3 regions of the Lysinibacillus sp. NPDC094403 genome follow, and region 3 is predicted to be linked to each of the others. Evidence: riboswitches for the same ligand, from Rfam matches in the RefSeq annotation. Region 3 holds a riboswitch; each other region holds the start of a gene.
What was found. Region 3 has a riboswitch for S-adenosylmethionine ahead of ACQKMV_RS20905 (bifunctional homocysteine S-methyltransferase/methylenetetrahydrofolate reductase). Riboswitches for the same ligand answer to the same signal wherever they lie in the genome.

Region 1 (3,281 bases), on a different contig from region 3:
TATAAAATTACTTGGTATTAATTTTAAACAATTTCCTTACTCTCACCAAATGAGGCGAGCGGATGATGCAGCAACGTTTTACGCATTACCAAATGAGGCCAATCGAATGAGAAAATACGTAAACGCTACAACATTAACCAATGTTTTTTTATTATTATGCTTCTACTTGTTGTTGTGAAGCTGTTACTTGTTCAATAGCTTGTTCTAAATCTGCAATAATGTCCTCTATTGCCTCTAGACCGATGGATAAGCGAATGAGCGACTCGGTTACGCCAGTTTGGATTAGCTCTTCAGCTGATAGTTGCTGATGTGTAGTAGATGCAGGATGAATAATTAATGATTTGGCATCCCCTACATTTGCTACGTGCGAGAATAATTTCACACTATCGATTAATTTACGTCCTGCTTCACGTCCACCTTTAATACCGAAAGTAAGCACTGAACCGAAGCCATTTCTCAAATATTTTTTTGCTAAATCATGAGTAGGGAAATCTTCTAAGCCATTGTAATTTACATATTCCACAGATGGGTGGTTTCGTAAATATTCAGCTACTGCTAGTGCATTTTCATTGTGTTTAGGAATACGCAAATGAAGCGTTTCTAATCCTTGTAATAAATTAAATGCTGCATCTGCACTTAATGTTGGTCCAAAGTCGCGTAGTAATTGTACACGCAGTTTTGTGGCAAATGCAGCTGCTGCTGTGTCAATACCATAACGCAAACCATGATATGAAGCATCTGGTTCAGTAAAGCCTGGGAAACGTCCACGAGTCCAATCAAACTTCCCTGCATCTACTACAACGCCACCTAAAGTTGTACCATGGCCGCCAATCCATTTTGTTGCGGAATGAACGACGATATCAGCACCGAAGTCAATTGGTGTAGAGCCATATGGCGAAGCAAATGTGCTATCAATAATTAATGGCAAGCCGTTTTCATGTGCAATATTTGCTACCTTTTCAATATCTAGTACCTTTAAACTTGGGTTCCCGTAAATTTCAGCGAACACGGCCTTTGTTTTATCAGTAATAGCTGCTCGGAAATTTTCTGGATTTGTTTCGTCTACGAAAATCGTTTTAATACCGTAGTTTGGTAGTGTGTTGGCGAATAAATTATAAGTACCTCCGTATAAAGAGCTAGCTGCAACAATTTCATCCCCTGCACCTGCAAGATTTAAAATGGAAAATGCGATTGCTGCTGCACCAGATGAAAGTGCTACTGCTGCTGTACCGCCTTCTAATAAAGCGACTCGCTTTTCAAAAACATCTACAGTTGGGTTTGTAATGCGCGTGTAAATATTGCCAGCTTCCTCTAAGGCAAAAAGACGTTGCGCATGAGCAGTGTCTTTAAAAACGAATGCCGTTGAGCGATATACGGGTACTGTACGAGATCCTGTTACCGGGTCTGGCTCTTGGCCACCGTGTAACAGCAATGTTTCTGGTTTAAAATTTGTCATTGTATACCTCCAAATGGTTATTTTTTTACGATGGTACCGGAGATGAGGAGGATTTTTTCAGTAGAAAACAAAAAACCCTCTTCAGCTAAGAAGAGGGTTGCGGTTGCAAGTTTTCCTCCCCTTATCTGCCAGATCCAAATAAGAATCTGTAGGAATTAGCACCTTAGCAAGTTCGTCACTTACTGGTTGCCGGGCATCATAGGGCCTATCCCTCCGCCGCTCTTGATAAGAGTATGAGATTCAATTTCCATCGTTGTTACACAGTATAAAACATAGACTTTTTCTCTGTCAACACTAAAATTTTATTTTTTCCGAAACTTCTGTCTGCTTTTTTATGTAATACAAACGCATACACTATTTTAATATTTAATAGTTTATCACCAAAACGTGGGGTTGATTTCCGTTCCGACTGGACGCTTTCCTAGGGGCGTCCAGCCTCCAATCAAATTATATAAATGGTATAGATTTAAACAAATTTCACTCCTATCTTTTGGTGATGAGCCTATTTATTTAGAAAGGAGGACTTTTATGATAAAGGCCGTTATCATTTTTCTTCTTGCTGGTTATTTTATTGGCTGTATTCACGGTTCTAAAGTTGCTCAATTTTTATCCGGAGTAGATCTAAAAAAGTCTGGTTTTGGCAATGCAGGTGCCTCTAATGCAACACTTTCCCTTGGATGGAAATACGGTATCTTAGTTGCACTTATCGATATCGGTAAAGGCGTTGCAGCTATTATCGGTGCTCATGTCTATCTAGCAGATACTACACAATTAACAGAAGTACAAGTTTGGCTCTTTACCTATATCGTAGCTGCCGGTGTCATTCTAGGTCATAATTTTCCATTTTATATGGGCTTCAATGGTGGCAAAGGAACTGCTTCAATCATCGGGATATTACTTGCGGTCGATTGGAAAATTGGCTTATTTGCACTCATTTTATTTGTTATTTTATCTTTCGCTACGAACTATTTAATTGCCGGTGTACTTGAATTTTATCTTGTTTTTTGTACAGCCACATATTTATGGATTCCTGGAGTTGGCCCAACGATTATAGCCTTATTACTTTTTGGCATAGCGCTCATTTTGCATCTCGAAAATATTAAACGATTAATACAGGGAACTGAGCCTAAAGTGACCTCTGCATTCAAAAAGAAAAAATAATATCTTTTGGAAATTTTCGTCTTTTCTGTGACCGCATTTTTTCTCGTAACTGCCCGTTATCGCTATAAATTGAGAGTATTTCACATGTAAATTTTCTTTACAATAAATAAACAAATTACTTTCTTAATAAAGCATTTTACTAGCCGATGTTACAGGAAATAATATCCACGTTTATAGAAAGGATGAAAAAGTATGTCTACTTCTGAACAAGCAAAATCGAAACGTAATTTGAAGCCGCTCTGGATTGGATTAGCTTTCGCTTCACTAATTATCATTATTTTTTTACCTAATAACGGCGATTTACCTGTAGCTGGACAACGGGCTTTAGCTATCTTAGCTTTTGCAGTCATTCTTTGGGTTACAGAAGCTGTCTCCTATCCCGTTAGCTCTGCCATGATTATTGCTCTTGTTACAATTTTATTAGGGTTGGCTCCGTCAATGGAAGATCCAGCAAGAGCGCTAGGAACATCGGATGCATTAAAATTAGCATTAAGTGGATTTAGTAATTCTGCAGTTGCACTCGTAGCCGCAGCTCTTTTCCTAGCGGCAGCCATGCAAATTACGAATTTACATAAACGTCTTGCACTATGGATACTTTCACTAGTAGGGACAAAAACGAAAGCCATTGTATTCGGTGCTATTTTAGTATCTATTGCACTCGCAT
Region 2 (3,281 bases), on a different contig from region 3:
GTGGATTACTACTCAGGCACTTAAAGGAACTGCTAAAGCTCTACGTAGTGGTGGTTCGGTTATTAATACTGTGGCTTCACAATTAACAAAGTCGGAAGCTAAAATATTCACTAAACATACAAATACAATCGCCAATGCATTAGAAGATTTAGTTAGACGCGGGGACGTAGTTGAAGATGCTATTATGGATACAGTGGCATCAGCATTAATGAATGTTGGTGTAAAATCATCGACTGCTAGAACTATCGCTAATATTTTTACATTCTTTGCATTTTAATTTAGGAGGTTAAGTAATAATGTCGTTATCATCAGAAGAAAGAATTTCACAACTTGAAAAAAGAGTAGAAAAACATTCTTTTCAAATTAGAATACTGCAAAAATTAGCAGCTAATTATGATATGTTTGGTGTGTTTGACCAAATATTAGCCTACGATTTAGGAGAAGACGAATTCAACGAACTTCAAAATTTGACTAGAATGTACGAGGAAAAACTTGATAATAACGAGGTTATCACTCTAGAGGAATTCACCTCCAAATTCACTAATATTATAGATAGAAGTGGATTGTTACAAAATAGATCTCAATCAGAGGTTAATACATTTATTAAACTTTGGTTGAATGGTCCTACTGGTGGCATAGGGTTCTCAAAAGGACTTTATGAGTACTTTAATACCTCTAATTAAATGCAGAAGTCTAGTTTTACTAGGCTTCTTAGCCATACTACAACTCTTTAAACTCCATTCCCCACCAATCGCACCACCTAAATATCTGACGCGTTAATTGTTCAAAACACTAATTTATTGTTCAAGTAGCTTCCTATTGTAATTAAGAAGATTCATATTTAGATATGCGTGGTCTTACCTCGAAAATCAAATTAAAAAATGACCCTCTCCATTCTCCACCAATACGCTCAAATCCCAATACCCATAATTTAACACTTTACTCTTTGGTCGCCTTAACGCTGACTTTTCCGAGAGTTTTTTATACTTTGTTTAAAAATATGTTGCAAATATTGAATTTTTATTTTATTCTAATACTATTGTGAAAAAAATATAATATTTTTGCTTCTTATCAAGAGAGATGGAGGGACTGGCCCGATGATATCTCGGCAGCGGAACTTAGTGATTTAAGTTACTGTGCCAAATCCAGCAAGCAATGGCTTGATAGATAAGAGGAGTGTTTTATAGATATAAGGCCTCTTCTTGTTGTTTCAAGATGAGGTCTTTTTTATGTAAAAAAATGGGCAAAGGTCGTGTCCCTTTTTAATTTTTGGAGGTAGAACAATGAAGAAAGAGAATCCATGGGCGCTGATCCCATTTGTTGTTTTTTTAATTTTATTTATTGGTTCAGGAGTTATTACAGGTGATTTTTATGCCTTTCCTGTCATTGTAGCCATCGCCATTTCGGGCGCTGTGGCTCTGGCGATGAATCGAAAAGAATCGTTTTCGCGAAAGGTTGATATTTTTTGCAAAGGCGCAGGAAATTTAAATGTCATGCTGATGGTTGTTATTTTTCTCTTGGCTGGGGCCTTTTCAGAGGTAGCAAAAGGTATGGGGGCAGTGGACTCCACTGTTAACTTTGCTTTGTCGGTCATTCCGGAAAACCTGCTTGTCGTAGGCTTGTTCATCATTGCCTGCTTTATCTCCCTATCAATGGGTACATCGGTAGGAACAATTGTTGCACTGGCGCCAATTGGAGTTGGGATAAGCGAGCATACAGAGTTTTCCATGGCTTTAGTAATGGCGGCGATTGTTGGCGGTTCGATGTTTGGCGATAATTTATCCTTTATTTCAGATACAACAATTACTGCCGTTCGTTCACAAGGCGCACAAATGAAGGATAAATTTAAGGTGAATTTTTGGATTGTGTTGCCGGCAGCTATTGTAACGAGCATTATTTTAGGGTTAATCACAATGGGTGAAACGACAGCACAAGTAGAGCATTTAAGCTATAGTTGGGTAAAAATTGTTCCCTATGTGTTAGTTATTATTTTTGCGTTAGTTGGAATGAATGTTTTCCTTGTTCTAGCATTTGGGATTGTTCTCGCCGGGGCTGTTGGTTTAGCAGATGGTAGCTATCATTTAATGAACCTTTTGCAAAAGATTGGCGAAGGAATGTCAGGCATGTATGAAATGGCATTTCTTGCGATATTAATAGCTGGAATGGTGGAGATTATTAAGTTTAACGGAGGAATTGACTTTCTGCTTCACCTTGCGACACGAAGAATAAAATCGAAAAAGGGTGCTGAATTTGGGATTGCTGGCCTTGTGGGCCTAACTAATTTATCTACAGCCAATAATACGATAGCTATTTTAATTGCTGGTCCACTTGCAAAAAATATTGCTGAACAGTATGAGATTGAGCCAAGAAAGTCCGCAAGTATATTAGATATTTTCTCTTGTACGATTCAAGGCCTTCTACCATACGGAGCCCAATTCCTAGCAGCCGCAAGCGTAGCTGGAATATCGCCAGTGAGCATGCTACAATACTCTTTCTATCCAATCCTTATAGGAATCTGCGGGAGCATCGCGATCCTCATCGGATACCCTGCAAAAAAGAAAGCCTGAATTTCACCACTATCAATTATACTTCGGCATAATTGCGTCTGGATAGGCTTTGTGCTTAGGCTAACATCCTATGCGAACTCCTTTCCGATTCAGTGATATCCGCCGTCATTTTACATTGAAATATTCCAATCGTTTTGAGAAAAATAATTAAAACGATTGGATTTTTTATTGGCTGTTTTCTTATAGATTGTTGCTGTTAATACACAAAGACCAAGTTGATTCTACGCATTTAGTAGATTAACTTGGTCTTTAGTAAATCCTTCTTTAGTTTAATAAGAACAGAGATGCTAATTAAACAATCGCGCCCGAACGTTGAAAATGATTAAACAGTTCTGTTCCCCTTATAATATGGTAAAGCATTTCTGAAAACTATAGATCCCATAAACCATCTTTTAATAATCTCCCCTACTTATACTTACTTAATATTTCTTCTGGAATATGACAATAATCATTTGGACATCTAGCTAACCTATCTTGATGTTCTTCTGCACTTCTTATATAGTTTGTAAGAGGTAATACTTCAACAACAATAAGGTCGTAATCATTTCTCTCACAAAGAAACGCCTTTGCCTCTTCTAAGTGTTCAGGATTTTCACTATATACTCCTGTTCTGTATTTCTCGCCAACATCCTGTCCTTGTTTATTCAAACTGTATGGGTCAATGATTTCAAATAAATACCCCATTAATTCCCTGATTGTTACAACTGTCGGATC
Region 3 (3,281 bases):
TGCGTGCAATTTCCACAGCCCGTTTATTGATTTCTTCTGCCTTCGCACCAAGATCATATTCATTTAATACAAGTGGTGTACCTCCAAATGTATTTGTACAAATAATATCTGCTCCAGCCTCTAAGTATTTTCGATGAACTTTTTCAAGCACATCTGGTCTAGTTAGCACGAGATTTTCATTACAGCCATCATATTCCTCGCCGCCAAAATCCTCTGCTGATAAATTTTCATTTTGTAGCATTGTACCCATTGCGCCATCAAGAATTAAAATTCGTTTTTCTAGTTGCTCTTCAATCAAGTGCTTAGCCATTTATACTTACCCCTTTTTTCTGTTCATCCAATTGCTCAATAAATTTCATTAATTCTAGTGTCATATCGTAGCGTAAAAATGGTGTGATGAGGTAAATTCCATTGAAATATTCCGCTGCTACTTCTACTAATTCTTTGGCAATTGCAATCCCTTCTAGTGTTGCGCGTTCCTTATCATCCCCACAAGCCTTCATACGCGTTAACGCATCATCTGATAGCTTGATGCCCGGTACTTCATGATGTAAGAACTCCGCACTTTTATAGCTCGTTACTGGCATAATACCTATATAAATTGGTGTTTCTAAATGCTTTGTTGCCTCGTAAATTTCCACGATTTTTTCCTTTGTATAAACAGGCTGTGAAATAAAATAATCTGCCCCATGTTCAATTTTCTTTTCTAATCGAGAGACAGCTCTATCCAGCACACGTACATTAGGATTAAACGCAGCAGCTACAGAGAAATTCGCCTTTTTACGAAGTGGTTTCCCTGAGAACGATACACCTTCATTTAATTGTTTTATTAATTGGATTAGCTCCATTGATGATACGTCATAAACGCTAGTTGCCCCTGGGAAATCGCCTACCTTTGTCGGATCTCCAGTAACTGCTAAAATATCATGAATCCCTAGTGCATTTAATCCCATTAAATGTGATTGAAGACCAATTAAATTACGATCTCGGCATGTTATATGTGTCATCGGGCGTACCCCGTGCGTTTCTTTCAGTAAGGCACCCATTGCGACATTGCTAATCCTTGGGGAAGCAAGTGAATTATCTGCCATCATGATGACATCTGCGCCCGCCTCATATAATTTTTTTGCCCCTTTAATAAAGCCCTCAATCTCTAAATGTCTTGGTGTATCTAATTCCACTATAACTGAGCGTTCACGTTTTACTTTTACATGTAATGGCTCGTAATTTGGTGGCTCTGCTTCACGTAAAACCTCTACTTTTTCGGGCTTCGCGTACTTTTCCTCTACTGGAGATAGCTCCTCTAAGTACTTTTTCACAGCAGCAATATGCTTTGGTGTCGTACCACAGCAGCCACCAATTAAACGCACCCCCTGGTCACGAAGTGCTACAGCTGCTCGCCCAAAATAATCTGCCTCTGATTCATAAACGACACGGCCATCCTCCAAGTCAAGAAGAGAGGCATTCGGATATGCCGACATAAAAGCCTTTTCAGGAAGCTCTACACCTTCAAATGCTTGAATAGTATGGTGCGGACCTAAGCGACAGTTAACACCTACGATATCAGCACCTAGCGCTTCAAGTTCATGTAAAGCGTTATTTAAACTCATTCCATTTTGTAAAACTCCTGGTTCATGCATAGAAACTTGAGCAATAATCGGTAATATTGTTTTAGTTCGTAGCATTGTTAAAGTTGCTGTTAGTTCTTCAAAATCATAATATGTTTCAAGTAAAAGGCCATCTGGATTTCCTGCAAGTAAAACAGTAGCTTGCTCATCAACCGTTGCTAAAATTTCCTCTAACGTTGCGTCACTCTTTCGAATACCGCGGATTCCCCCAATAGTACCTAAGACAAATTGTCCATCCTCTGCCGCCGCTCGTTTTGCAATCGTTATAGCAGCTTCATTAAACTGCTGCACACGAGATTCTAATCCATAGCGGGCTAATTTTATTGCATTAGCACCGTAAGTGTTCGTTTGAATAATATCGGCTCCAGCTGCTATATATTCTCTATGAATCTTTTCAATTAATTCAGGTTTTTGTATATTCATTTCCTCATGGCAGTACTCCAAGCCATAACCATATAAAACTGTACCAATTGCACCATCTGCTGTAAGAACATTTGTTTTTAACCTTTCAAGCAATCCCATGAAACTAGCCTCTCTTCCCTTATTTATGAAAATAAAAAAGCCTTCTTTTACATAAAAAGAAGGCTTTAACGTTTCGTAATTGTTTTCCTTCTCATCTTCGACACAATGGTCTTCTGGATTTAGCACCTGACAATAAGTTGGTTGCTGAAGCTTCATAGGGCCAGTCCCTCAGCTTCTCTTGATAAGAATTTAGTATGAATTTTTTAAATAATTAAAAGAATCATAACGTTTACAAACGATTGAGTCAAGACTATTTCACTGAACACAGGATAATTTTTGCGAAAAATATAATATTTTGATTTATATCAGACAATTACGATAGTTTTCCAGCAAGTTCTTCACCAATTTTTTTACCATTTTGAATACATGCACCTATGCCTACTCCAAAATAAGAGCATCCCGCTATCGATAAATTGGGATAGTTTTTCTCAAGCTCTTGCACTAAACCTTGCAACGCTTCACGATGTGCCAAATCATACTTCGGCATCTGGTCAATCCATTTTGTCACATCGACAACAGTTGGTTTTTCCTCAATCCCCAAGCTTTTTCTTACATCCTCTAGGGCAACAGCTGCTAACTCTTCATTTGTCATTATACGCAATCTTTCATACGCAGGGTTAATGCTCTTATAAAAAAGTCGTACAAGTAGTTTTCCTTCGGATGAGGTATGTTTCCACTTACGACTTGTCCACGTTGCTGCATTACAAATAACATCTGAATTATGGGATACTATATAGCCTGTTCCATCTGCTGGTAATCTATTATCAGGTACATCAAACCCTAAATAAATCGTAATTGCGGATGCAGTATTGAATTGTTCAAAATAACAGTTCAAAGATTTATCCTGCAATAAGCTTTGTACCGATTCATTTGGCAGTGCCATTACAACATGATTTGCTTCTATCATTTTACCGTTTGCTAATGTAACAAGGTATTGATTTTCCTGCTTTTTAACACTAGTAGTGGCAATTCCTTTTATAACTTCTACATCCGTTAATGTTTCTTCAAGCCTATCAATTAGTGATGATAAACCATTTTTAAATGAAATAAATTTTTTATTGGATGCTTTCACAAATTGTTCCCTATTTGCATCGAAACCTTTAATAATACTACCGTAATCATTTTTGTAAT

Region 1: another riboswitch for S-adenosylmethionine. It lies ahead of ACQKMV_RS22645 (O-acetylhomoserine aminocarboxypropyltransferase/cysteine synthase family protein); the one in region 3 lies ahead of ACQKMV_RS20905 (bifunctional homocysteine S-methyltransferase/methylenetetrahydrofolate reductase).
Region 2: another riboswitch for S-adenosylmethionine. It lies ahead of ACQKMV_RS21500 (Na+/H+ antiporter NhaC family protein); the one in region 3 lies ahead of ACQKMV_RS20905 (bifunctional homocysteine S-methyltransferase/methylenetetrahydrofolate reductase).

Annotation. Positions count from the first base shown of each region.
Region 1 covers NZ_JBNNTL010000028.1:11,655-14,935, forward strand. Annotated here, with positions in the region: gene ACQKMV_RS22645 (O-acetylhomoserine aminocarboxypropyltransferase/cysteine synthase family protein) at 155-1,456, opposite strand; SAM riboswitch class I at 1,575-1,688, opposite strand; gene ACQKMV_RS22650 (glycerol-3-phosphate acyltransferase) at 1,985-2,617, shown strand; gene ACQKMV_RS22655 (DASS family sodium-coupled anion symporter) at 2,810-3,281, shown strand, end outside.
Region 2 covers NZ_JBNNTL010000023.1:24,884-28,164, forward strand. Annotated here, with positions in the region: gene ACQKMV_RS21490 (hypothetical protein) at 1-277, shown strand, start outside; gene ACQKMV_RS21495 (hypothetical protein) at 297-683, shown strand; SAM riboswitch class I at 1,066-1,174, shown strand; gene ACQKMV_RS21500 (Na+/H+ antiporter NhaC family protein) at 1,284-2,567, shown strand; gene ACQKMV_RS21505 (peptide-methionine (S)-S-oxide reductase) at 2,973-3,281, opposite strand, start outside.
Region 3 covers NZ_JBNNTL010000021.1:29,559-32,839, reverse strand. Annotated here, with positions in the region: gene metH (methionine synthase) at 1-310, opposite strand, end outside; gene ACQKMV_RS20905 (bifunctional homocysteine S-methyltransferase/methylenetetrahydrofolate reductase) at 303-2,150, opposite strand; SAM riboswitch class I at 2,239-2,338, opposite strand; gene ACQKMV_RS20900 (protoporphyrinogen oxidase) at 2,464-3,281, opposite strand, start outside.